4 regions of the Peribacillus sp. FSL E2-0159 genome follow, and region 3 is predicted to be linked to each of the others. Evidence: riboswitches for the same ligand, from Rfam matches in the RefSeq annotation. Region 3 holds a riboswitch; each other region holds the start of a gene.

Region 1 (5,724 bases), 1.5 Mb from region 3:
ATTCACAGTGATGTCGAATTGGGCATCGGACTTGAAGGCGGTGTCGTGAAAATGGGACAAGGCCTGTTTCTGTGTAATTGGGGTGCGATGGCTACAAGGGACGGTGAGGTCTTTGTAGCTGGCGGAGCGAGAATCCCACTACCGGGAATTGTTGCTGAGAAGCTGCTTGATGATGAAGAGCTGGGACCTGTGATGGACGCCTTTACAAGGCAAGAGAATATTAGCAAAAAGGAAGGAGCGATCGGCGTGTTTACAAATGAGCGAATCACCAGGGGGGAAATGTTCCTTCATATCATGAGGATGCTAGCCGGTCAACACGAGTATAAGCAGAAAATGAAAAAGTAGGATATTTGAATCACTGTCATGGAATGGCGGGTTTCGAATGCTAGAAACGAACACTGCCAAAACAGAGCAGAATCAGACAGGATTTTATTGAGCGGGCTTGCTAGTATAGTGACAAGGGGGGAGCGGAATGGGGTGGGTTGAATCAATCCAAAAGGCCATCGAATATATCGAGGAGCACTTATTGGAGGACCTGACGATCGAGAGCATTTCCAGGCAGGCGAATGCCTCAGCTTTTCATTTTCAACGGACATTCACCATTTTAACGGATATTACCATTGGTGAATATATCCGGCGTCGAAGACTGACCTTAGCCGCCCAGGAGATTTCATCCACAAATGGCAAGGTCATTGATTTAGCCTACAAGTATGGCTATGACACCCCCGAGGCATTCTCAAAAGCTTTTCGAAGGCAGCATGGGGTATCTCCAAGCGAAGCCCGAAAGTATATGGGGAAGCTGAAATTCTATGAACGCCTGGTGATACAGGTGATTTTGAAAGGGGCAAAACCGATGAAATACAATATCCTTGAAAGGGATTCCTTTCAATTGATTGGAATCAAGCAAGAGTTTTCCTTGGTTAATAATGAGAATTTGATTGGGATTCCGAAGTTGTGGGAGAAAGTGAATTCGGATGGAACCGGCAATAGGTTAGCGAAGTTAAATAATGGCCAAATAGATGGCTTGCTTGGTGTATGTGTCGATAAGCGGGGTGTGGAAAAAAATGAAACGATGGATTATTGGATAGGTGCAGAGTATGCAGGGAAAGTGCCTGAAGAGTTTTCAGCCCTTACGATACCGGCTTCCAAGTGGGTTGTATTTGAAGTTCATGGTCCTATGCCTGATGCCATCCAGCAAGCATGGAAGCAAATTTTTTCCGAATGGTTCCCTACCAGCGGTTATGAACATGCAGGAACTCCCGAATTGGAAGTATACGCGAATGACGACGCTTCAAACCCTGACTATTACTCAGAAATTTGGATTCCCATTAAATAGGGATAAGATTCAACCATAACAATTTATTCGTTTTTCGCTTGCAGGGGAGATTAGGCATCTAATTTTCCCCTGCAAGCTTTTTATTTGGGTAAATATGAAATGATCAGTCCTTCATACTTGTGCCCATGGCAAGGGAGATTTACAGCCCTTCTTCAAAAATATAAGCAAGCACCTTCATGGCTTGGTTCACGGATTCGACCGTGACACTCGCTTTTTCCGATAATTCCTTTAAGGCATGGTGATGGGATTCCGGGCGAATCAAAATAAGCGGTTTACCCAGGGAAACGGCGGTGCTTGCGTCCATGGCCGTATTCCACTGTTTATATTTCTCCCCAAACAGAGCGACGACAAGATCAGCTTTTTTCATCAAAAGACCTGTCCGCAAATTATTGATTTGTGATGCGGCCGCATCCTTCAGAATGGGATTAGGCTGTTCCCCGATAATATCTTCACCGATATTATCGGAGCGTTCATGATTTTCCATCGGGCCGACGAATTCTAAAGGAAGTTTCAGTGCAACGGCCTTATCCCTCAACTCGCTTCTCCAATTTGAATGGATCTCCCCAGCAAGATACACGGTTAATTTCATTGTTTTCCTCCTCGGTATTTAAATTGCTTTCATTGTATCATGTTTTGAGAAAATGGATGAATTTCATAAATAAGGATAATAGTATTCTTAAGTGAGTAAAAGAGATGGCTGGAGGAATGACGATGGCTTTATCGAATAAAAAAATTCTTGTTTTCCTGTTAATAAGCAGTTTGATTGTGGGATGCTCAGGTATTGAGAGGCAAACCGAAAAGGCAATGAAGGCCGCAGAATTGGCTTTTCGTGACGACGAAAAACAGCCCAATCTCGAGGCGGGACTTATTCAGGTCTATCTGCCAAAGGATTTTAAGGTAGTAGAAGAACATGATAATAATTTGATTTTACAAAAAGGTGATAAGATTTATATATTATTTGTCAATCCAAATGAAAAAGAAGACAGCTCCGTTTTATATTTGGCGATAAAGGAACAAAAGGATCAATATGTAGTGCTGCATTCTTTTCAAACTGATGATAAATTCGGCTTTATATCGATCAAAGAGATACCGAAAGAAAAGTATGAGCTTGCAGTGGGAATAGGCGGGGTCAAGCTGACAACTGAAACGGATAAAGATCATTTAAAAACCGATGCGAAACAAATGATGGAAATCGTTTCATCCGTGCCCCAGAAATAAGATGACCCGGCCGTTCAACCGATCCGAATTAATGGTTGATTCGCGGAGAGTCTGGTATGATGGGATTATAAAAAATAAGGTGTCATTTAGAGCAGGAGGAATATTCAAATGGAAAATTTACAAACCGTTGAGCAATATGATGCATTGAAAAATGAAGGTAAACATATCTTTCTTTTTTCAGCAACATGGTGTGGAGATTGCCGTGTAATCGAACCGATAATGCCCGAGATAGAAACGAAATTTCCTGAATTTACATTCATTCATGTTGACCGTGATGAATTCATCGATGTGTGTGCAGCTAATGATGTATTCGGAATACCAAGTTTCATTGCGTATGATAATGGCAAAGAGCTAGGCAGATTCGTAAGCAAGGATCGCAAAACACAAGAACAAATTGAGGAATTCATACAATCACTATAATCAATTTCCCCTTCTCGCTGGGGATTTTTCAATGAAGAGGAGGGTCAGTCATGAAAATGGACAGCACGAAGCTGAAAAATATCTTGAAGGAACGCTTAAAAGATGAGAATCGCACATTCAAATTCGATAGCAAGCAAGATACGTTACGAGTGGAAAATGTGAAGACAGGGAAAGGGATCACCATCGAGTTGCCCCCTGTGCTTGCTAACTATGAAAACGTACAGGAAAAAGCCATCGATGAAATTACCTATTACGTGGAAGAGGCCCTGAATGTGATGGGGGAAGAACACAGCATGGAAGGCAAGGAGAAATTCATTTTCCCTGTCATTCGCTCGACCTCCTTTCCAATGGAATCGGAAGAAGGAAATCCATTTTTATTCGATGAGCATACGGCTGAAACACGGATTTTTTATGCCCTTGATTTAGGGAAAACCTACCGTCTCATAGATGAAAAGATGATTCAACGGGAAAATTGGCAGGGTGACAGGATCCGTGAAATTGCCCTTTTCAATGCCCGTTCCCTATCCACTGAAATGAAGTCGGATATCGTTGCAGGTAATGCATTTTATTTTTTGAACACGAATGATGGATATGATGCCAGCAGGATCCTGAATGAATCCTGGCTTCGGGAAATGAAGGACAAGATCGAGGGAACCATGGCTGTGGCCATACCGCATCAGGATGTCATCATCATTGCCGATGTGAAGAATGATACGGGCTATGATATTCTTGCGCAAATGGCGATGAGCTTCTTTGCCAGCGGTCATGTTCCGATAACGGCTCTATCATTCCTTTATGAAGAAAATGAGTTGGAGCCCATCTTCATTATGGGTAAAAACAAAAAGCGTGAACAATAATATATTGAATCACATAAGGACCGTGTCAGCATCTGGCAGCGGTCCTTTTAAAGTTTAGTAGAGTCTCCTGAATTTCAACAAGGTAATCTAAGGAAAAATAGTTGATATTTGTTTTTTGATGGCCGATAATATAATTGGAATATTTTGAATATATAAAAACAAAACAATAGAACAAGCGGATGAACGTTGTGGGAGAGTGCAAAGCATTGAGCCACCGAAGGAGCAAGTTCCAAAAATATCCCTTGGAGCAAATCTCTCAGGTAAATGGAACCACAGCTGGACGCAACTCTGGAGAGCGCGCAGGAAGTGTGCCACCAACGGGGAAATCTCCATGACCAAAAATGGAGCTAAACTCTCAGGTAAAAGGACAGAGAAGGGAGCAGTTAGTTTATGCGACCCTTCTCTGTCCTTTTTGTCGTCCAATATAAAAATGGGTCCATTGCAATTTTTTTAATTGAGCAGAAGTGGCTTTTGCTTAGACGAGGTTAATGTAGTTCCGGCATTATAAAAAGATTTTCATTGGTTTTCCGGAGGTAGCTATGCCGATTATAAGAAATATTGAATTATTCTTTCCAGAGGATAGACAGGCAAATTTAAACTTTTATAGGGAAACAAGATGTATCGCTTCTTTATACAGTCGATTACTTTCAGAAATCAAAACGGATGAATATAAGGGAATATTGATTAATTGTGTATCAGGCTTGGACGTAATAAACAAATTAGAGGCTGATTCGTTTATTATGTTTAATTATAAATCCGTTTTCGCTGAGATTAATATGAAAGAGTTTTTCTCTTTGCCTACGGACCAAAGGAAAAAAGAATATACCCTTGAAGTTATGCAAAAACCTTTAGAACAGGTAGCAAAGGAACTTAATTGTGATATTAGCCTTTTTAAGGATATCCATCAAAAAATAATAAACCTGGACTTTGAGAACAAGTGGATTTATGCGAAGAAAAGCAGCCCTAACAGAAAATATTCTTGCAGTATTGTCTGTGAACAAGAAGTTTCTTATATAGATGTGTTTCTCGAAATCAAAAAGAGGAATGGTGAAGTTATAGGAAGAGAACGGATTATGAGAGAAACTGATACCGATGAACAGCATCTTTTCAGTAAATTAGGAAAAATAGGATGGACTCACAATCATAAAGTTTCATTTTCAGATCCAGATTATAAAACTAAATTTATAGTCACCTTCTTAGAAAAGAATAGCTCCGAGAGCTTATATTGGAAATATGAACAGCAAATATTCCAATAGAATCCTTTTTAAATATCCGAAGGGTTAGTTAAGCAACTAAGTAAGAGCCAACAAGCAGGGTCCTTTACTATTACGCTATATCAACAATGATATTTAACAGAGCAAGATGATACATGCTATACAGGGACACGAAAGGCATACCTGACCAACAAATTATAATCAAATAAGGGGGAGGAATAATCGTGAACGTGAAAAGCAAATTAATCAACATGCTGGAAGCCCGTGAAGGGGAAATGGTTCAAATCCGCCGTCATTTACACGAGAATCCGGAGCTATCCTTTAAAGAAGAGAAAACCGCACAATATATCATTGATTTTTATAAGGGAAAAGATGTGTCGATTCAAACGAATGTAGGAAACGGATTAGGGATCATCGTAACGATTGAAGGCGGAAAACCAGGGAAAACGATAGGTCTTCGGGCGGATTTCGATGCATTGCCGATTACAGAAGAAGCGGAGGTCCCGTTCCGGTCAAAAAATGAAGGTGTCATGCATGCTTGCGGACACGATGGGCATACCGCTTATTTATTGGTACTGGCAGACTGCATCAATGAGCTGAAAGATTCCCTATCAGGTACGATCAAAATAATCCATCAACATGCAGAAGAAACACCCCCAGGTGGAGCAAAAAGCATTTT
Region 2 (5,724 bases), 1.1 Mb from region 3:
TCATCGTGCATGAACCCAGCGGATAAAAACCCGAATCCACCCCATGATTCCGTTTGGAAAGTGCTGTATAGTGACGCATGATATCCAGTTCGGACACCTCAGGAAGCTCTGCCTCTTCTTCACGGATGTAGTCGGCAGGAAGAATTTCTTCGAGCGGAATAGTTGCAACATCCATTTCTGGCAGACTGTATCCGATTCGACCGGAAGTACTGATTTCAAAAATGAGTGATTGATCTTGATTATTCATGTTGATCCCCCAATTCCTGCGCAAGTGCATCAATTTCTTCTTTTGTTCTAAGTTCAGTCACCGCAACCAGCATATGGTCTTTCAGCTCAGGATAAACCGTCCCTAAATCGAATCCGCCGATCATCCCTTTTTCAAAAAGGTTTTTATTGATTTCTGAAAACGAAGCAGGCAGTTTAATGACAAATTCATTAAACGAAGGACCGTCGAATATCACTTCCACCCCTTTTGCCATAATTGCTTTTTTCGCATAATGCGCTTTTTGAATATTTTGCACGGCCATTTCTTTGACACCCTTTTTCCCAAGCGCGGTCATTGCAACAGAAGCTGCCAAGGCATTCAAAGCTTGATTGGAACAAATGTTGGATGTGGCTTTGTCACGGCGAATGTGCTGTTCACGAGCTTGAAGCGTCAGCACAAATCCCCTTTTTCCATTTTCATCCACAGTTTGACCGACGAGTCGGCCCGGGACTTTCCGAACAAGTTTATTAGTAACGGCAAAATATCCACAATGAGGTCCACCAAATGCCGCTGGTATGCCGAACGGCTGAGCATCCCCCGTTACGATATCTGCACCGAGTGCACCAGGCGATGTCAAAGCTCCCAATGCAAGCGGATTACTTGAAACGATAAACATGGACTTGACGCCATGAATGATTTCTTCCATTTCCTTCAATGGCTCGATACGGCCAAAAAAGTTCGGATATTGCACGATCACCCCTGCAATGTCATCATTCGCCAATTCCCTTAAAGCAGCTAAGTCCGTCACACCGTCTTTAAATGGAATTTCGATTACTTCTACACGTTGCCCTTTTGCATATGTCTTGACAACTTCTCTTGATTCAGGATGAACCGCTCCTGAAATGAGAATCTTCTTGCGTCGTGTCTGGCCTGAAGCAAGCATGGCTGCTTCAGCTAGCGCCGTCCCGCCGTCATACATGGAGGAGTTAGCCACATCCATGCCCGTCAATTCACAAATCATTGTTTGATATTCAAAAATTGCCTGAAGCTCGCCCTGTGAAATTTCAGGCTGATAGGGTGTATAAGCCGTATAAAACTCAGAACGCGATAGAACATGATCGACGATGACCGGTGCATAATGGTCATAGACACCCGCACCAAGGAAGGAAGCATAGTTTTTAAGATCCGCATTCTTGGCAGCAAGCCTTGATAATTCTTTCATTAATGCAGGTTCTGATTTAGCAGGCTTGATATCGTATTCTCCTTGAAAACGAACGCTTTCAGGGATATCGTTGAAAAGTTCTTCTGCAGTAGATGCCCCTATAACTTTCAGCATTTCTTGTTTATCTTGCTCAGTCATGGGTAAATAACGATGTTTCATCTAATGACCATTCCCCTCTATTTACGTGGTTTTTTATAAAAAGGTGTTTGTATTATAACGGCTTTCAAACGTTTGGAACGGATTTCCACTTCGACTTCCGCATCCAGCACCGAAAATTCCTTATCGATAAGTACCAATCCCACGTTTTTCTTCAACGTTGGTGATTGGGTACCAGTCGTGACCTCACCAATGACTTTGTCACCGCTGTAGACCTTATACCCATGACGTGGAATGCCACGGTCAATCATTTCAATTCCCACAAGCTTGCGGGGAGCCCCTTTCTCCTTTTGCTCAGCAAGAACGGCCTTCCCGAAAAAATCAACTTCCTTATCCACTTTTACCGCAAAACCAATACCGGCTTCTATTGGGGTGATGTCCGCTGAAAGCTCCTGCCCATACAGCGGCAGTTTCGCTTCAAAACGCAGGGTATCACGAGCACCTAAACCAATCGGCTGAACCCCCTCATCCTTTCCGGCATCCATAATCGCCTTCCAAAGGGCAGGACCATTTTTACTGTCGCTATATATCTCAAAACCATCTTCACCAGTGTATCCAGTACGGGATACCATCGTGGAGATACCGCTTATCATGACATTTTCCTTGAACTTGAAAAATCCAATGTCACTTAGGGCAGTATTTTCCGATAGTTTTTGTAATATCTTCTCTGCAGATGGTCCTTGAAGTGCCAGCTGTGTATAGTCACTCGATACATTCGTAATTTGGACATCTTCCGTTAAATTAGCTTGCAGCCAATTGAAATCTTTTTCTGTATTCGCTGCATTGACCACGAGCAGGTAATCGTCCTCAGCCCTTTTATACACAATAAGATCATCAACCGTGCCTCCGTTTTCATAACACATGGCTGTATATTGGGCACCGCCCTGTTGCAACTTTGAAATATCATTAGTCAGCATCTTCTGTAAAAAGGAAAGGCTCCCAGGACCCTTAACATCGACTTCCCCCATATGGGAAACATCGAATAACCCCGCTTTTGTACGTACGGCTTCATGTTCGTCCTTTATACCCGAAAATTGGACAGGAAGTTCCCAGCCGCCAAAATCAATCGTTTTACCTCCGTATTCACGATAAACCTCAAATAGTGGTGTTCTTTTTAAATTGGTCAAAAAATGACCCCCTTCAGATTTTTTTAAATTAATTGGCTTCATTATCAAAAGCTTCTTGTCATTACGCATCAGATATTTCCTGATTCATGATGTGAAAAAAGCACAAAAAAGGACAGAGAAAGCCCGTTTGAGCTTTTTCTCTGTCCTGAAACCTGAAAGTTTACCTATATAATAGGTTTTCCCCTTTGGTGGCCGTCCCAAAACGGGCGGCGCTCTCCAGAGTTGCGTCCAATAAGAGTTCTTTTGCCTGAGAGATTCACTGCTAAGTTTGCTCCTTCGGCGCTACATCCGTAGTCTCTCCCCTTATCTTCACCCGCATATAAATGGTCTACCAATGAAAGTAACCGAATAAGCCCCAAGCATCGGTAAAACCTTTGAGCAACATGGAATGCATTCTCTGCCAATTCTCCTAAAACTCCAGAAACCGTTTGAGTGATCTCCTTCAGTAATCTTGGATAAATTAGGAGCCTATAGCCCATACTAAGAAAACGCGAACTGCAAAATCGATGTACAAAGATTCTTTGTAGCTTTTGGAAATTGGAATTTTCTAAATATACTTATATCCTACCCTAAGAAACTTAACTCTGCAATATCTTTTGAAGAGAAATATTTTTCTTACTTCACATATGAAATGTTCGGGTTTTGACCTTTTATTAAGGAATTTATGATTTAAGAGGGAGTTATTTCTATGAAAATCAATATATCCTTCAATTCTGAATGGAATGACGAGTTTCTGCAAAAGATGGAAAATGACGGTCCATGGGGAAATTGGGAGCTTTATAAATTGGCGGTTCAAATGGAGGAAAATCTTATCATCCCTGATTTTGAAGGTTTACAGGCGCCTAAACACCTTCCGCAGTTAACCCCGCTTCCCCATCAATTGGAAGCAGCCAAGCAAGTGGTGGAAAAGATGAATGGAAAGGCCATTTTAGCTGATGAGGTAGGTCTCGGAAAAACAATTGAAGCAGGCTTGATCCTAAAAGAGTATATGATTAGAGGCCTTGTAAAAAAAGTATTGATCCTTGTTCCGGCTTCCCTTGTCACACAATGGGCTTTTGAATTGAATACCAAGTTTCATATTCCGGCAGTCGTTCAGAGAAAAAGTTATGTTTGGGAATCCTGTGATGTGGTCATTTCATCCATTGATACAGCGAAACGCGCCCCACATCGAGATATCATTTTCAATCAGGAATATGATTTCATCATTATTGATGAAGCTCATAAACTTAAAAATAATAAGACGAAGAACTATGAATTCGTCCAAAATCTGAAAAAGAAATTTTGTTTACTCCTGACAGCGACTCCGATTCAAAATAAAGTCGAGGAAATCTTTCACCTCGTTTCATTATTGAAACCAGGTCACTTGGGAAATGCCTCACTCTTTTCTGAAAAGTATAAAGGGAAAGGCCGGAACATAATTGAAGATGAACACCTAAAGGAACTGGTCAACACTGTCATGATTCGAAACCGGCGGGCCGATACTGGTATTGAATGGACAAAACGACATGTGGAAACCATCACCATTGAATTTTCTCCAACGGAACAAGCATTGTACGATGCTGTTTCAAAATTCAAGCCTATTTCGGACGGATCAAAAGGAAGCGCCTTTTCTGCTCTCACTCTCCAAAGGGAAGCATGCAGCAGCAGAGAGGCGGTCTTTTATACATTAAAGAATATGAGAAATAAATATGATCAGCCTTCCCCTGACTTTTTGGCGAAGCTTGATGATTTATTTTCTAAAGTGAATGAAACCGTTCAGAACTCCAAGGCTGAAAAAGCTTTGGAACTGATCAAGAAGATTGATGACAAAGTAATTATCTTTACCGAATACCGGGCGACTCAGCTATATCTTCAATGGTATCTACAGCAGAATGGAATTTCTTCAGTTCCTTTCCGAGGCGGTTTTAAGCGCGGAAAGAAAGACTGGATGCGAGAATTATTCCAAAAGAATATACAGGTTTTAATTGCAACCGAAGCTGGCGGGGAAGGGATAAACCTTCAGTTTTGCCATCACTTGATAAATTTTGACCTGCCATGGAACCCCATGAGGCTCGAACAGAGAATTGGACGGATTCACCGCCTTGGTCAGGAAGAAGATGTGATGATTTATAACTTTGCCACGAAAAATACAGTAGAAGAACATATTCTGAAGTTGCTATACGAAAAAATTAATTTATTTGAAAAAGTAATTGGTGAATTGGATGATATTCTAACCAAACTGGATATTAACAACATTGAAGAATATTTAATTGATGTGGTCGGCGAGTCCAAAACAGAGGGAGAAATGAAAATCAAGATGGATAATTTTTCATCGTTAATCCAATTCGCACAATCAATGAAGGAAGGTGAGGTACATGCAGCAACAGGAAATTCATGATTTTTTATTAACTTACTTTAAAGCCAATGATTGTGAAATACTGGATAATACACCAAACCACCTTACAGTCCAATTGACAATCGAAATGGATAAAGAATTAATGAACAGACCCTTTTATTGGCACTATCTCGAAAAAACAGGTGGCGTTCCGAACCCGGCCCAGATGACGTTCATTACCGATCCCGAACAAGCTCCATCCGACTTAAAGGGAGAAATGATTCATTTTGGCTCCCCCCGCCTTCATCAAATTGTACAATCAACCAAAAAGCTTGCAGGGTATACTAGACTTTTTGAGGATACTCCTCCATCAAAAGGCGGAAATAATCCTTTGTTTCCTTGGCTGACCCTGAATGTGAAAATATCCTATCAATGCGACCGTAAAAAAGATACCTTCATGTCGATCGGATTGAATTTAATCTCGGGTGAAATCATGGAAGGGTTTCACCGTCGGGTTTTACCGATTAAGGTCACCCCAAAAATACCGGATTACTCCTTTACGCTTTCACCGCTCATCATGCCCAAGAGTGGATTGGCAAGACTGGATACATACATAAGAACCAGTTTCGAGGATGATGATCATACCTGGGCGGAGGAAGCAATGCTGCGCTGGCAGAATGACTTAAATTTATTGGAGCAT
Region 3 (5,724 bases):
CATCAAGTTAGGAAACAAGCCCATGGGAAAATATGATTTATCGAAATTGAAGGCTCTTTTTTCCACTGGAGCTCCATTGTCTGGCGACGGTTATAAATGGGTGTATGATAATGTCAAGAAGGATATCTGGCTCAGTTCATCCAGTGGCGGAACCGATGTATGTGCCGGATTTGTAGGTGGTGTTCCAACATTGCCCGTGAGAATCGGAGAGATACAAGGAAGGGCTTTGGGTGTTTGTGCTGAAGCCTTTGATGAGCATGGTCAAACATTGATTAATGAAGTCGGTGAATTGGTCATTACCAAACCGATGCCGTCCATGCCGCTATACTTCTGGAATGATCAAGACGGGACAAGATACTACGAGAGTTATTTCGATACGTATCCTGGCATATGGAAACATGGTGATTGGATAAAAATCGACGACAAGGGCAGCTGTATCATTTATGGACGTTCCGACTCGACCATCAACCGTTCTGGTGTAAGGATGGGAACCAGCGATATCTACCGAGTCGTCGAAGCGATTGACGAGGTGATGGAAAGCCTTGTCATTGATAGGGAAGTGCTTGGCCGCGGTTCCTCACTGCTGCTGTTCGTTGTTCTTAAGCCCGGTAAAATACTGGATACAGCATTGACGGCAAAAATTAAGGAACAAATCAGAGGGCATGTGTCCCCTCGCTTTATCCCTGACCAAATCCATGTCGTTGAACAAATTCCTAAAACGTTGAACGGAAAGAAAATGGAAGTCCCGATACGTAAAGTGTTATTAGGTTTCGAGTTTGATAAAGTAGTGAATGCAGACTCCATGGGAAATCCAGAATCGCTATTGTTTTTTAAAGAATTAGCTCTTGAGTTGAATGAGAAAAAAATATTCTAGAATTCAGGCGGAGCAAAAAGCTCCGCCTTTTTTAGTTTAATGGGCCTGGTGCAATTTCCCCAACAAGCACTTCTCCATTTCTGGATATGTGTTTTTATTTTCGAAGTCAATATGAAAATATTTTTACACGATGAACGAAAAAGGAAAGCTCATTAGCATAAATCCAGAGCTGAAGGAGTAATAGTTCATGATTATGAATTTCGGTGAACACCTGGATGACGATAAGAACTAGCCAACAGTGTCCCTGTAGGCAATATACCCAATAATGACTCATTATTTTTGAATAGTATTTTTATAATTAATTTATAGGAAGCAGTTAGAGGGCTATGAAGAAGCAGGAGAAAGATAAACGGGAAAAGACGTAATATCTTTTGCGAAGGTGTAATCGCAACTTCCATGTGGCGGAGGTGGATTTTCATTCTTTGCAATAATTGGTATGTTTCTGCTGAAAGATAAACCAGAAAGGAAATGGTGCCTATAAATTCGATTACACTGGCTTGTTCATTTTTACCATTATAATGATTGCCTTGAATGTATTTATTAATTACGGAGCAGATTAGGATGAACAAGTCCGGTTTCAATCGTCCTACTCGCTGCCACAATCATAGGCATTATTGTTTTAATCGTTGTGAATAGCAAAGATATCGTTCTGATTGATTTTGCTGTATTTCAAAATAAGCCATATACAGGTGGCAAGCTCACTTGGCAGTGCATTCGGCGTCGCGATTTCTTCAGCTGCTGTTTACGGCGGAATAGCAGCAAATTGAAAGCTTGAAACAGCGACTTCTATAGGGATTTTCGTAAACGTTATATTCGCTGTTCTTACAATATCATCTATTATCTTTTTGGTGCAAAAGATACAGCTAAAACATCTAATGCTCCTAAAAAATCACCTGCTAGTAGCAACCGGAACCCTATTGCAGAATAATTAGCTGTTGGAAATGTAAAATGCCACATTTAACGGCGTTTTCGAAAAATAATGAAGGGATGAAGAGATTATGAGAAGTGAATTAATGTAAATGCTAGAATCCCGTACGGATGAAATGATTGAAATTCGTAGATACCTTCATGAAAATCCTGAGCTTTCTTTTAAAGAAGAAAAGACAGCTCAATATATTATCGATTTTTATAAAGAAAAGGACGTAGAAATTCAATCTAATTTAGGTAATGGATACGGAATTATTGTGACCATTAAAGGTGGAAAGCCTGGAAAAAACATCGGTCTTCGAGCTGATTTTGATGCGCTTCCAATTGTTGAAGAAACGGATGTACTCTTTAAATCAAAAAATGAAGGCGTTATGCATGCGTGTGGTCATGATGGACATACAGCCTACTTGTTAGTCTTGGCGGATTGCCTCATTCAATTAAAAGATGAAATTCCAGGTACAATCAAAATTATTCATCAGCTTGCGGAAGAAGTTCCGCCAGGCGGGGCAAAGAGTATTGTAGAATCCGGCGTGATTGACGATTTAGATAATATATTTGGCATCCATCTGTTGCCAATGGATTCAGCAGGAGTTGTTGGTTATCACGCTGGATACTCTTTTAACGGCAGGGCTTATCTAAAATTAAAAATTCAAGGCAGAAGTGGACATGGTTCCTCACCACACCTAGCGAATGATGCCATTGTAGCTGGTGCTCATTTTGTTACAGCTGCTCAAACGATTATTAGCCGTCGATTAAGTCCTTTTGATATTGGTGTGATTACTATTGGATCTTTTGATGGAAAAGGAACATTTAATATAATTAAAGACAGCGTAGAGCTTGAAGGCGATATCCGTTATATGAGTGTTGAAACAAAAGAAAAAATTGAAAAGGAAGTTAAACGCCTTGTAAAAGGACTAGAAGAAGAGTTTGGAGTAACATGTGATCTTACATATACGAATGACTATCCACCTTTATATAATGATCCCGATCTAACAGGAAAGGTTGCTGAGTTTCTTAAGAATGCAAAGGATAAAGATATTAAAGAAGTAATGGAATTTCCAGCAATGCCGCCATCTGAAGACTTTGCTTACTATTCTGAAAAAATCCCTTCCTGCTTCTTTTACATTGCTTGTACACCTAAAGGAGTAGAAAAACCTTATTTTAATCATAATCCTAAATTTGATATCGATGAAGATGCCCTTCTCGTGGCAGCAAAAGCAGTAGGATATGTTGTTTGTGGTTATTATGAGTTAGATTAAGGGAAGAATAGAATCATTTGTAAGGTGTGGTTTTAGATTACCACAGGATGAATTAGATGTTTCTATACGCAAAAAGTAAAACGATTACGGAGAAAGGCTAATGGTAGTACCTGATAGACGGATCTCCGTGTGAAGGGAAACTTTCATGCACGGTGCGAGGTAGGGGCTGATTGATTCTATAAAGAAAAAATCAACCACCCTATTACTATGGAAAAGGCAACAATAACTGCGAATTTTCACCTATCTGTAAATAGGGAATGCAAATAAATCAACCCATTTTATAAAAAAATGAATCAATTGAATTTTTATAAGGGCGTGTTTGGAGCATCCTAAACACGCCCTTAAAATATGTCATTTTATCAAGGTAAGGTATAGAATTGATCATACTGTATGAATATGTTTTAAAAGAAGAGGCTAACCAAATTAGAGTCCTGGCATGGGAGATGGTTTCTTTAGCACGTTAAGCATAGTGAAAATGAATGCGTGATGATAAATATAAACCGTATTGATCCAAATTATGTTATTCTATTTTTGTTTACAACAGTCCGTCTGAAAAACTGTAAAGGGGGTATAAGGTTAAATGGTTAAGGAAAAGAAAATCAAGCTAAAGAAGCCAAAGAAGTGGTGGGTATGGGTTCTAGCAATAGTCATCATTGCTAATATAGCAGGTGGTGGGGCTGAAGAGGAAGTTGATAAAGAAGAGAAGGCTTCTGATGCTGCTGAACTTAGGGAGGAAGCTCCTAGACAATCTTTACTGCTGCAAGGATTTTCGCGAGTCTCGAATTTTCTCTTTTTCCATACATTAATTATGTTAAAACTATAGACTTTATTTCCTTTCCCATCTTTAAAATTTAGCCGTGTTGTCACCCGGAAAAATGTAAAAATGTTTCGCCTATACATAAGCTTGTTTGGGATTCATTGCGACATAGAAAAGCTGCTATGTTTGTTCGTAGCTAATAACTTCAAATTAAACATGTTCATAAAATTCAAACTTGTCCTTGTTCAATTATCAGAAAATATAGCTTTTTCAGATAATAATTGAAATATCCATTAAAACCCGATAATATACAACTAGTAGTACAACTCTATATCAGCGGATGAAGATTGTGGGAGAGACTAAACATTGTTTAGCACCGAAGGAGCAAACCCTAAAAAGCAAGGGAATAATCTCTCAGGTAAAAGGACTACAATTGGACGCGTCTCTGAAGAGAGCCATAGGCCACCGAAGGAGCTAAACTCTCAGGTAAAAGGACAGAGGAAGTTAGGAAAATCCCTATCTTTCCTCTGTCTTTTTTTGTACTTGGAAAGATAAAAAGAGAGGAGAGTGCATGGAGATATGTAGATAAATGAGTCTATCTTTTGATTTGTACAACTAATGATATATTTTCAAAAAGGTTGGTAGATCTATTTCAAAAAACTATATCAAGTACCCACCAAGAAAGCGTTTACAGTGATAGGGCAGTCTCCAGTATGCTAATAATTCACTCTCATTGAAGGACTGACCCTTTTTAAAGAAAAAATTCCAAGTAGCCTATAAAAGTAGAAAGTGGGGAATCGTATGCAGGAACAAAAGTTGGATAGAGGGTTAAAAAACAGGCATGTACAACTCATAGCTATTGGTGGTGCAATCGGAACGGGATTATTTCTTGGAGCAGGAAAATCTATTCATTTAGCTGGGCCATCAATTCTATTTGCTTACATGATTACAGGCATCATTTGTTTTTTAATCATGCGCGCACTTGGAGAACTACTCTTATCTAATTTGAACTATCATTCCTTTGTTGACTTTGTAAGAGACTATTTAGGTAATATGGCAGCATTTGTAACCGGCTGGACATACTGGTTCTGCTGGATTTCAATCGCAATGGCCGACTTAACAGCAGTTGGACTTTATACTCAGTATTGGTTTCCCTCCGTACCGCAGTGGATGCCTGGATTAATTGCACTAGTCATTCTGCTATTTATGAATCTTGCAACCGTAAAACTTTTTGGCGAAATGGAATTCTGGTTCGCATTAATTAAGGTCATAGCTATTCTAGCATTAATTGTTATCGGTATTTTCATGATAATTAAAGGCTTTTCCACTGATTCAGGCGCAGCAAGTTTCACGAATCTATGGAGTCACGAAGGTATGTTCCCAAATGGAATAAATGGTTTTGTCCTCTCATTCCAGATGGTAGTGTTTGCGTTTGTGGGCATTGAACTTGTAGGACTTACAGCAGGTGAAACAGAAGATCCAGAAAAAGTTATCCCCAAGGCGATCAATAATATTCCTATTCGGATTATAATTTTCTACATTGGCGCACTTATTGTCATCATGAGTGTTTATCCGTGGAACGCAATCATCCCAACGGAAAGCCCATTCGTTCAAGTATTTGTGGCTGTAGGTATCGCTGGAGCTGCTGGTATCGTTAATTTTGTCGTCCTAACATCGGCTGCTTCGGCATGTAACAGCGCAATCTTCAGTACAAGCCGGATGGTATACTCACTTGCCAAAGATAAAAATGCACCTGTACCGTTTGCAAAACTTAATGACCGTAAAGTACCTTCCAATGCATTGTTCTTTTCAACTGTTGTTATTTTAATTTCTGTTGTTTTGAATTATGTAATGCCTGAAGGGGTATTTACCTTGATTACAAGTATTTCTACAGTATGTTTCATCTT
Region 4 (5,724 bases), 2.1 Mb from region 3:
TATAGCTGCTTGCAAAGGTTGCAAAAGAACCTGTAGTCGGTTCTAAATATAGCATCTCACCCATGGAACGCATGATGAAAAATATAAAAATACCTGCGATTGCATAAGCAAGCATAACAGAGGGCCCAGTCCATTTGATCGTGCTCGCAGAACCCATGAATAAACCGACCCCGATGGTTCCGCCCAAAGCTATCATTTGAATATGTCTTGATTCCAGCCCTCTCTTTAATTCCTTGTTCGACATGATTAACTCCCCCAGGTGCAATATCGGTAATGCTTTTCTATCTTTACCACGAATGACTCTCCATTAATTATTGCGATTAGAAATGCTTTAACGTAATCAATATTACATAACACTTCAATTTTATTTTCTTATCTTATAATAGTAAATATTCTGTAAAAATACAATTGTATTTTTGAAAAAAACAGTTACCAAATATATCTTGGCGATTTTCCCAATCTAAAAATATCATTTTAAAAAAATGATGTTCAGTATTTCATAATAGTGATACTTCAAAATGAGTGGAAAACTATCATTAGTGCTAACCTTTACAAAAACGTTCACTATAAAATAAGCCTGTTTCACTTCAAAAAATTTGTTGACCTACCGAATAATAGATGATAGAATTCCAATATTATTTTATAAGTATAATGAATGATTCAGCAGTGGAAGATTATCACTGACTGACATTTCTTCACAACCGCATAAAAGCAAGCGATGAATGCTATGGATGACACTATAGCAGGAGCAGCTTCTGGAGAGACTGTACAAGATGCAGCGCCGAAGGATTCACAATCTCAGGCAAAAGGACAGAAGAGTAACGAATGATAAATTGTTATTCTGAACCCTTTAAGAGATTGGTATTATCCAATCTCTTTTTTTATTGTCCATTTTGTGATTGGACTAGAACCAACAACTAAAAAACCAATGGGAAAGGCAAGCTGGGCGAAAAAATCAGTCCCTCTCTCCAAGACCATGCAGGTTGAAATCATTCACTACCAAGACTATAAAAGACGGGGGAGTTCGAATTGGCTAAACAGGAATTAAAAAGAGATTTAAAAAATCGACATGTACAACTGATTGCAATAGGAGGAACCATTGGCACCGGTTTATTTTTAGGTTCCGGAAAAGCTATACAATTAGCAGGGCCTTCCATATTATTTTCCTATCTGATAATAGGGATTGCCTTGTTTTTTGTGATGAGGGCCTTAGGGGAATTGCTCTTATCCAATGCAGGGTATGCATCATTCACTGAATTCGCAACCGAATATGTCGGTCCATGGGCTGGCTTCGTGACAGGATGGACATATTGGTTTTGTTGGATCATGACCGCAATGGCCGATATCATAGCTGTGGGTGTCTATATACAATATTGGTTTGATGTCCCTCAATGGATTCCGGCACTAATATGCCTGGTCATTCTGTTAGGATTGAACCTATTGACCGTTAAGATATTTGGCGAATTGGAATTCTGGTTTGCCATCATTAAAGTAATCACGATCATCGCCTTGATCATCGTTGGAATCTTTCTTTTGATCATCGGCTTCAATACCAATACCGGAACGGTTTCCCTAACGAACCTATGGAATCATGGTGGCATGTTCCCCAATGGCATTTCCGGATTCCTATTATCTTTACAGTTAGTAGTCTTCTCATTTGTCGGTGTCGAATTGGTCGGGGTTTCCGCAGCAGAAACGGCTAACCCGAGAAAGAACATTCCATCTGCCATCAATAAAATCCCTGTCCGGATTTTACTTTTCTATGTTGGTGCCATATTCGTCATTCTCTGCGTCAACCCATGGACACAACTTGATGCCACAAGCAGCCCATTTGTAGAGGTTTTTGCTTTAATCGGCATTCCAGTCGCTGCAGGGATCATCAACTTCGTCGTTTTGACATCCGCTGCTTCAGCATGCAACAGCGGTTTATTTTCAACAAGCCGAATACTCTATACGTTAAGCAGGAATGGCGAAGCCCCTGCTAAACTGGAAAAATTAAATAAACAGGCTGTTCCGAGCAATGCCTTATTAACATCTACAATCGTTGTATCAATAGGGGCATTATTAAGCAAGCTGATACCGGAACAGGCATTTACCGTCGTGACGACCATCAGTGCCATCTGTTTCATTTGGGTATGGAGCATTATCTTGATCTCCCATATCAAGTATTCGAAAACAAGGCCTGACCTAAGAGCCGAATCTACTTTCAAGGCTCCATTTACACCCTTTGTCAATTACGCCATTTTAGGATTATTCCTGTTCATCCTTATTGTTATGCTATTCGCTGAAGCTACACGACTATCACTGCTCTTGACCCCAATCTGGTTCATACTCTTGGTAATACTCTATAATTATCGAAAAAAAAGATAGCTAATGGAAATAAAGCCTTGAACTCAATATGAATTCAAGGCTTTATCCGTCATATGAAACACGTCAGGGTTCGGCTGTCTGCGCGTTGTTGCTAAAATATATCAGGTAACTGCATTAAATTTTATATCAAAATAGTGTAAGCTAATATATATTATCCTTCTTAAAAGAAGGTCAATCCTTCATGTATGAATTTTTCATCCCGGTTTGGTCCACCCATCCATCAGTGGCATTGAAGAATAAACCCCCATTGGTGGACGTTTCACTATATTTAAAACGGAGGGGTTTGTTTAATGAAGATTATATATATTCTTACTCTAGTTCCTTTTATAGGCATACTAGGATTTCTACCTTTTGTTAATAGAATAGAACCATATGTATTAGGGATGCCTTTCAATATGTTCTGGATGGCTATGTGGGTGGTCCTTACCTCTGCCATACTGGGCATCATGTATAAACTGGATCCCAGGAATCGGGAAGGTGACCAGGAATGAATATTGCTCTCTTAATCATTTTAGCATTTTTACTCCTATCGATATTTTTAGGCATACGCTCTTCAAAAGGGAAAGATATGGACTTGGAACAATGGACGGTGGGCGGACGTGGTTTTGGTGCGATTTTCGTCTTTCTGCTGATGGCCGGGGAAATCTATACGACCTTCTCCTTCCTTGGCGGCAGCGGCTGGGCTTATGGCAAGGGCGCACCCGCTCTATATGTTCTAATTTACATTACTTTGTCTTACGTATTATCCTATTGGCTCCTACCGGAAATATGGAGATATGCCAAAGAAAATAAACTGATGTCTCAATCCGATTTCTTTGTAAGCAAATATAAGAGTCCCAGTTTAGGAATTTTGGCTGCGCTTGTCGGTGTGGTGTCCATGATTCCAGTAATCGTCGTGCAGCTGAAAGGATTGGGGATCATTGTCTCAGAAGCATCTTATGGTGCCATCTCAATGTCTGAGGCAGTTTGGATGGGGGCAATCAGCCTTACCATTTATGTGATGATCTCAGGTATACACGGTTCAGTTTGGACAGCGGTCATTAAAGATATCATGATGGTCGCCATAATAGGATTCTTAGGGATTTATCTGCCGATTCATTACTTTGGCGGATTTCAGCCGATGTTTGAAGCGATTGATGCGGTCAAGCCTGGTTTTCTAAAGTTCCCTGATCAGGGTCTTAGCGTATCATGGTTTATCTCCACGGTAATATTGCTCGTATTCGGTTTCTATATGTGGCCCCAAGTTTTCAGTGCTGTTTATTCAGCACGCAGCGGCAAGGTATTTCGAAAAAATGCCATCATCAGCCCTTTATATACACTCATGCTGTTATTCGTCTTTTTCGTTGGGTTTACAGCTATATTGAAAGTGCCCGGACTCGTTGGGGCAGATGCAGACCTCTCATTGCTGCGCCTTTCGATCGAGACCTTTGATCCATGGTTTATAGGTATAATCGGCGGAGCTGGATTGTTGACCGCATTGGTGCCGGGATCCATGCTTTTGATGAGCGTCGCTACACTGCTAGCGAAAAACGTCTATAAGGAATTTGCACCTGCAGTATCCGATCGCCACGTTGTACGATTGGCAAAGTTCCTTGTTCCAGTCATCGCCCTTATAGCCGTCTACTTCACCTTAAACGGCGGCGAAACGATGTCAGCATTAATTCTTATGGGATACAGTCTCATCACACAGCTTTTCCCATCCCTTCTCTTTAGTCTGAAAAGGAATAATCCGATCAATAAATTTGGCGCAATCGCCGGCATCATCACAGGATTGGCCATCGTAATCTGCATTACACTCAGTCATTCGACAATAGGGACCTTGTTTCCATCCTTGCCGCAAGCAGCGAAGGATTTGAATGTGGGAATCATCGCATTGGCAGTCAATTTCATTGTGATGATCACAGTAAGTCTTGCTTTCAGAAAGCACGCGGTTCAGTTGGAACCTAAAACCGTTAACGATATATGAAGCACTCTCTGATGCTGGTTATTTTGGATAAAGAAACATTAGAAGAACATCAGAAGGCTCAGTCAAAAGACTGAGCCTTCCTAATTATCGACATCCAAAGTCATTCTGTCCTATTTCTAAAGAGTGTCTATAGAAAGTTAATACAAAAAACAATGTCTCATAATAAACTACTAATCTTTTTTGTTTATAATCAAATCCCCTATTTTAACTAATAAGTACAACGAAAAAATAATCATCAAGGTTCTGGCTACTACTAGACCATCAGTAGCTAATGCATACCCTTTAGGTAGTAATAATTTAGGATTTAAGCAAAAAGTAATCGATATTACGAAAGCTATTAAAACCAGGATAAAACCGAACTGAGATCTATTTGACATTAACATTCCGCCTTATATTATACATTTTACAAATAATAGCATCGATTTTGGGAATAATCTACATTTATTATCATTGGTGAGGTCTCAGTTGCAAAAAAAAAAACCAAAATAAATAGCCACCCTAATAAAGAATGACTATCTATTATGAAATATGAGCTTTCGCAGTTAACAGATAAAATACATCCCGTTTAAACTCATTTCCTTTTTACCCCGTACCTTCAGTAATCCACTAAAGCCTTCCTGCAATCATTCAATGCTTTGACCATTTCCTTATATTCCTGCAACTCTTGTTCCAGTTTTTGTTTTCTATTTACAATCATCCTCGTAACCTCTTTTGGGCTGGGCCCTCCTTGAATGCTTCTAATCTCCACAAAATATTCGGGAGAGATTATTTTTTTCCATTCATCTTCTGCTAAGTTCACTGAAACGAATTCATTAATAATCTTGTTGATTTCTTGTGTGTCCCAATCATACAGCTCTTTGCCTTCACTAATTGACCGTTTTGCAATATGACTGGCTATGGTATGGCCTTTTCTAAATGATATGTCGTAATCTCTTGATAGGGTATCCGCTAATTCAGTAACCGTTATACTGGATTTTGCGGCCATTTTCTTTGTATGTTCTTCATTTACTTTCAAAGTCGATATGACGGCATACATTATTTTCATGACACGCCCTGCATTCGAAAAAGCCCGATATAAATGCGGCTGTAAATCATCTTCCGTATCGACGATATCACCAAATGGTGTATTGTGGATCATATTCATTGCAGCAAGTGCATCACCATAAGAACTGCTTGCAATCGAACGGGAATGTTCAATTGAGACTGGATTTCTTTTTTGCGGCATGATGCTGCTCACTTGAACATAAGGATCCGCCACATGAAATGTACCAAACTCCCTTGTCACATGCTGCAGGAAATCCTGAATCCATCTTCCAGTATTGACCATGCACGTCATGATGGCAGTTGCGGTTTCCAATAAATAATCTGCCCCGCCTATCGAGTCATAG

The links. Region 3 has a riboswitch for glycine ahead of NYE63_RS13875 (amino acid permease). Riboswitches for the same ligand answer to the same signal wherever they lie in the genome.
Region 1: another riboswitch for glycine. It lies ahead of NYE63_RS21165 (hypothetical protein); the one in region 3 lies ahead of NYE63_RS13875 (amino acid permease).
Region 2: another riboswitch for glycine. It lies ahead of gcvT (glycine cleavage system aminomethyltransferase GcvT); the one in region 3 lies ahead of NYE63_RS13875 (amino acid permease).
Region 4: another riboswitch for glycine. It lies ahead of NYE63_RS03405 (amino acid permease); the one in region 3 lies ahead of NYE63_RS13875 (amino acid permease).

The regions. Positions count from the first base shown of each region.
Region 1 covers NZ_CP152053.1:4,342,666-4,348,389, reverse strand. Annotated here, with positions in the region: gene NYE63_RS21195 (DUF84 family protein) at 1-345, shown strand, start outside; gene NYE63_RS21190 (AraC family transcriptional regulator) at 473-1,336, shown strand; gene NYE63_RS21185 (YtoQ family protein) at 1,476-1,925, opposite strand; gene NYE63_RS21180 (hypothetical protein) at 2,048-2,554, shown strand; gene NYE63_RS21175 (thioredoxin family protein) at 2,663-2,974, shown strand; gene NYE63_RS21170 (DUF1444 domain-containing protein) at 3,025-3,831, shown strand; glycine riboswitch at 4,011-4,114, shown strand; gene NYE63_RS21165 (hypothetical protein) at 4,371-5,087, shown strand; gene NYE63_RS21160 (amidohydrolase) at 5,276-5,724, shown strand, end outside.
Region 2 covers NZ_CP152053.1:3,889,276-3,894,999, forward strand. Annotated here, with positions in the region: gene gcvPB (aminomethyl-transferring glycine dehydrogenase subunit GcvPB) at 1-247, opposite strand, end outside; gene gcvPA (aminomethyl-transferring glycine dehydrogenase subunit GcvPA) at 240-1,586, opposite strand; gene gcvT (glycine cleavage system aminomethyltransferase GcvT) at 1,604-2,752, opposite strand; glycine riboswitch at 2,936-3,023, opposite strand; gene NYE63_RS18950 (SNF2-related protein) at 3,399-5,087, shown strand; gene NYE63_RS18955 (YqhG family protein) at 5,065-5,724, shown strand, end outside.
Region 3 covers NZ_CP152053.1:2,825,083-2,830,806, forward strand. Annotated here, with positions in the region: gene NYE63_RS13855 (acetoacetate--CoA ligase) at 1-874, shown strand, start outside; gene NYE63_RS13860 (hypothetical protein) at 1,066-1,455, opposite strand; gene NYE63_RS13865 (amidohydrolase) at 1,894-3,060, shown strand; gene NYE63_RS13870 (hypothetical protein) at 3,641-3,883, shown strand; glycine riboswitch at 4,158-4,257, shown strand; gene NYE63_RS13875 (amino acid permease) at 4,619-5,724, shown strand, end outside.
Region 4 covers NZ_CP152053.1:690,646-696,369, reverse strand. Annotated here, with positions in the region: gene NYE63_RS03410 (amino acid permease) at 1-244, opposite strand, end outside; glycine riboswitch at 746-824, shown strand; gene NYE63_RS03405 (amino acid permease) at 1,030-2,370, shown strand; gene NYE63_RS03400 (DUF3311 domain-containing protein) at 2,661-2,861, shown strand; gene NYE63_RS03395 (sodium:solute symporter) at 2,858-4,336, shown strand; gene argH (argininosuccinate lyase) at 4,932-5,724, opposite strand, start outside.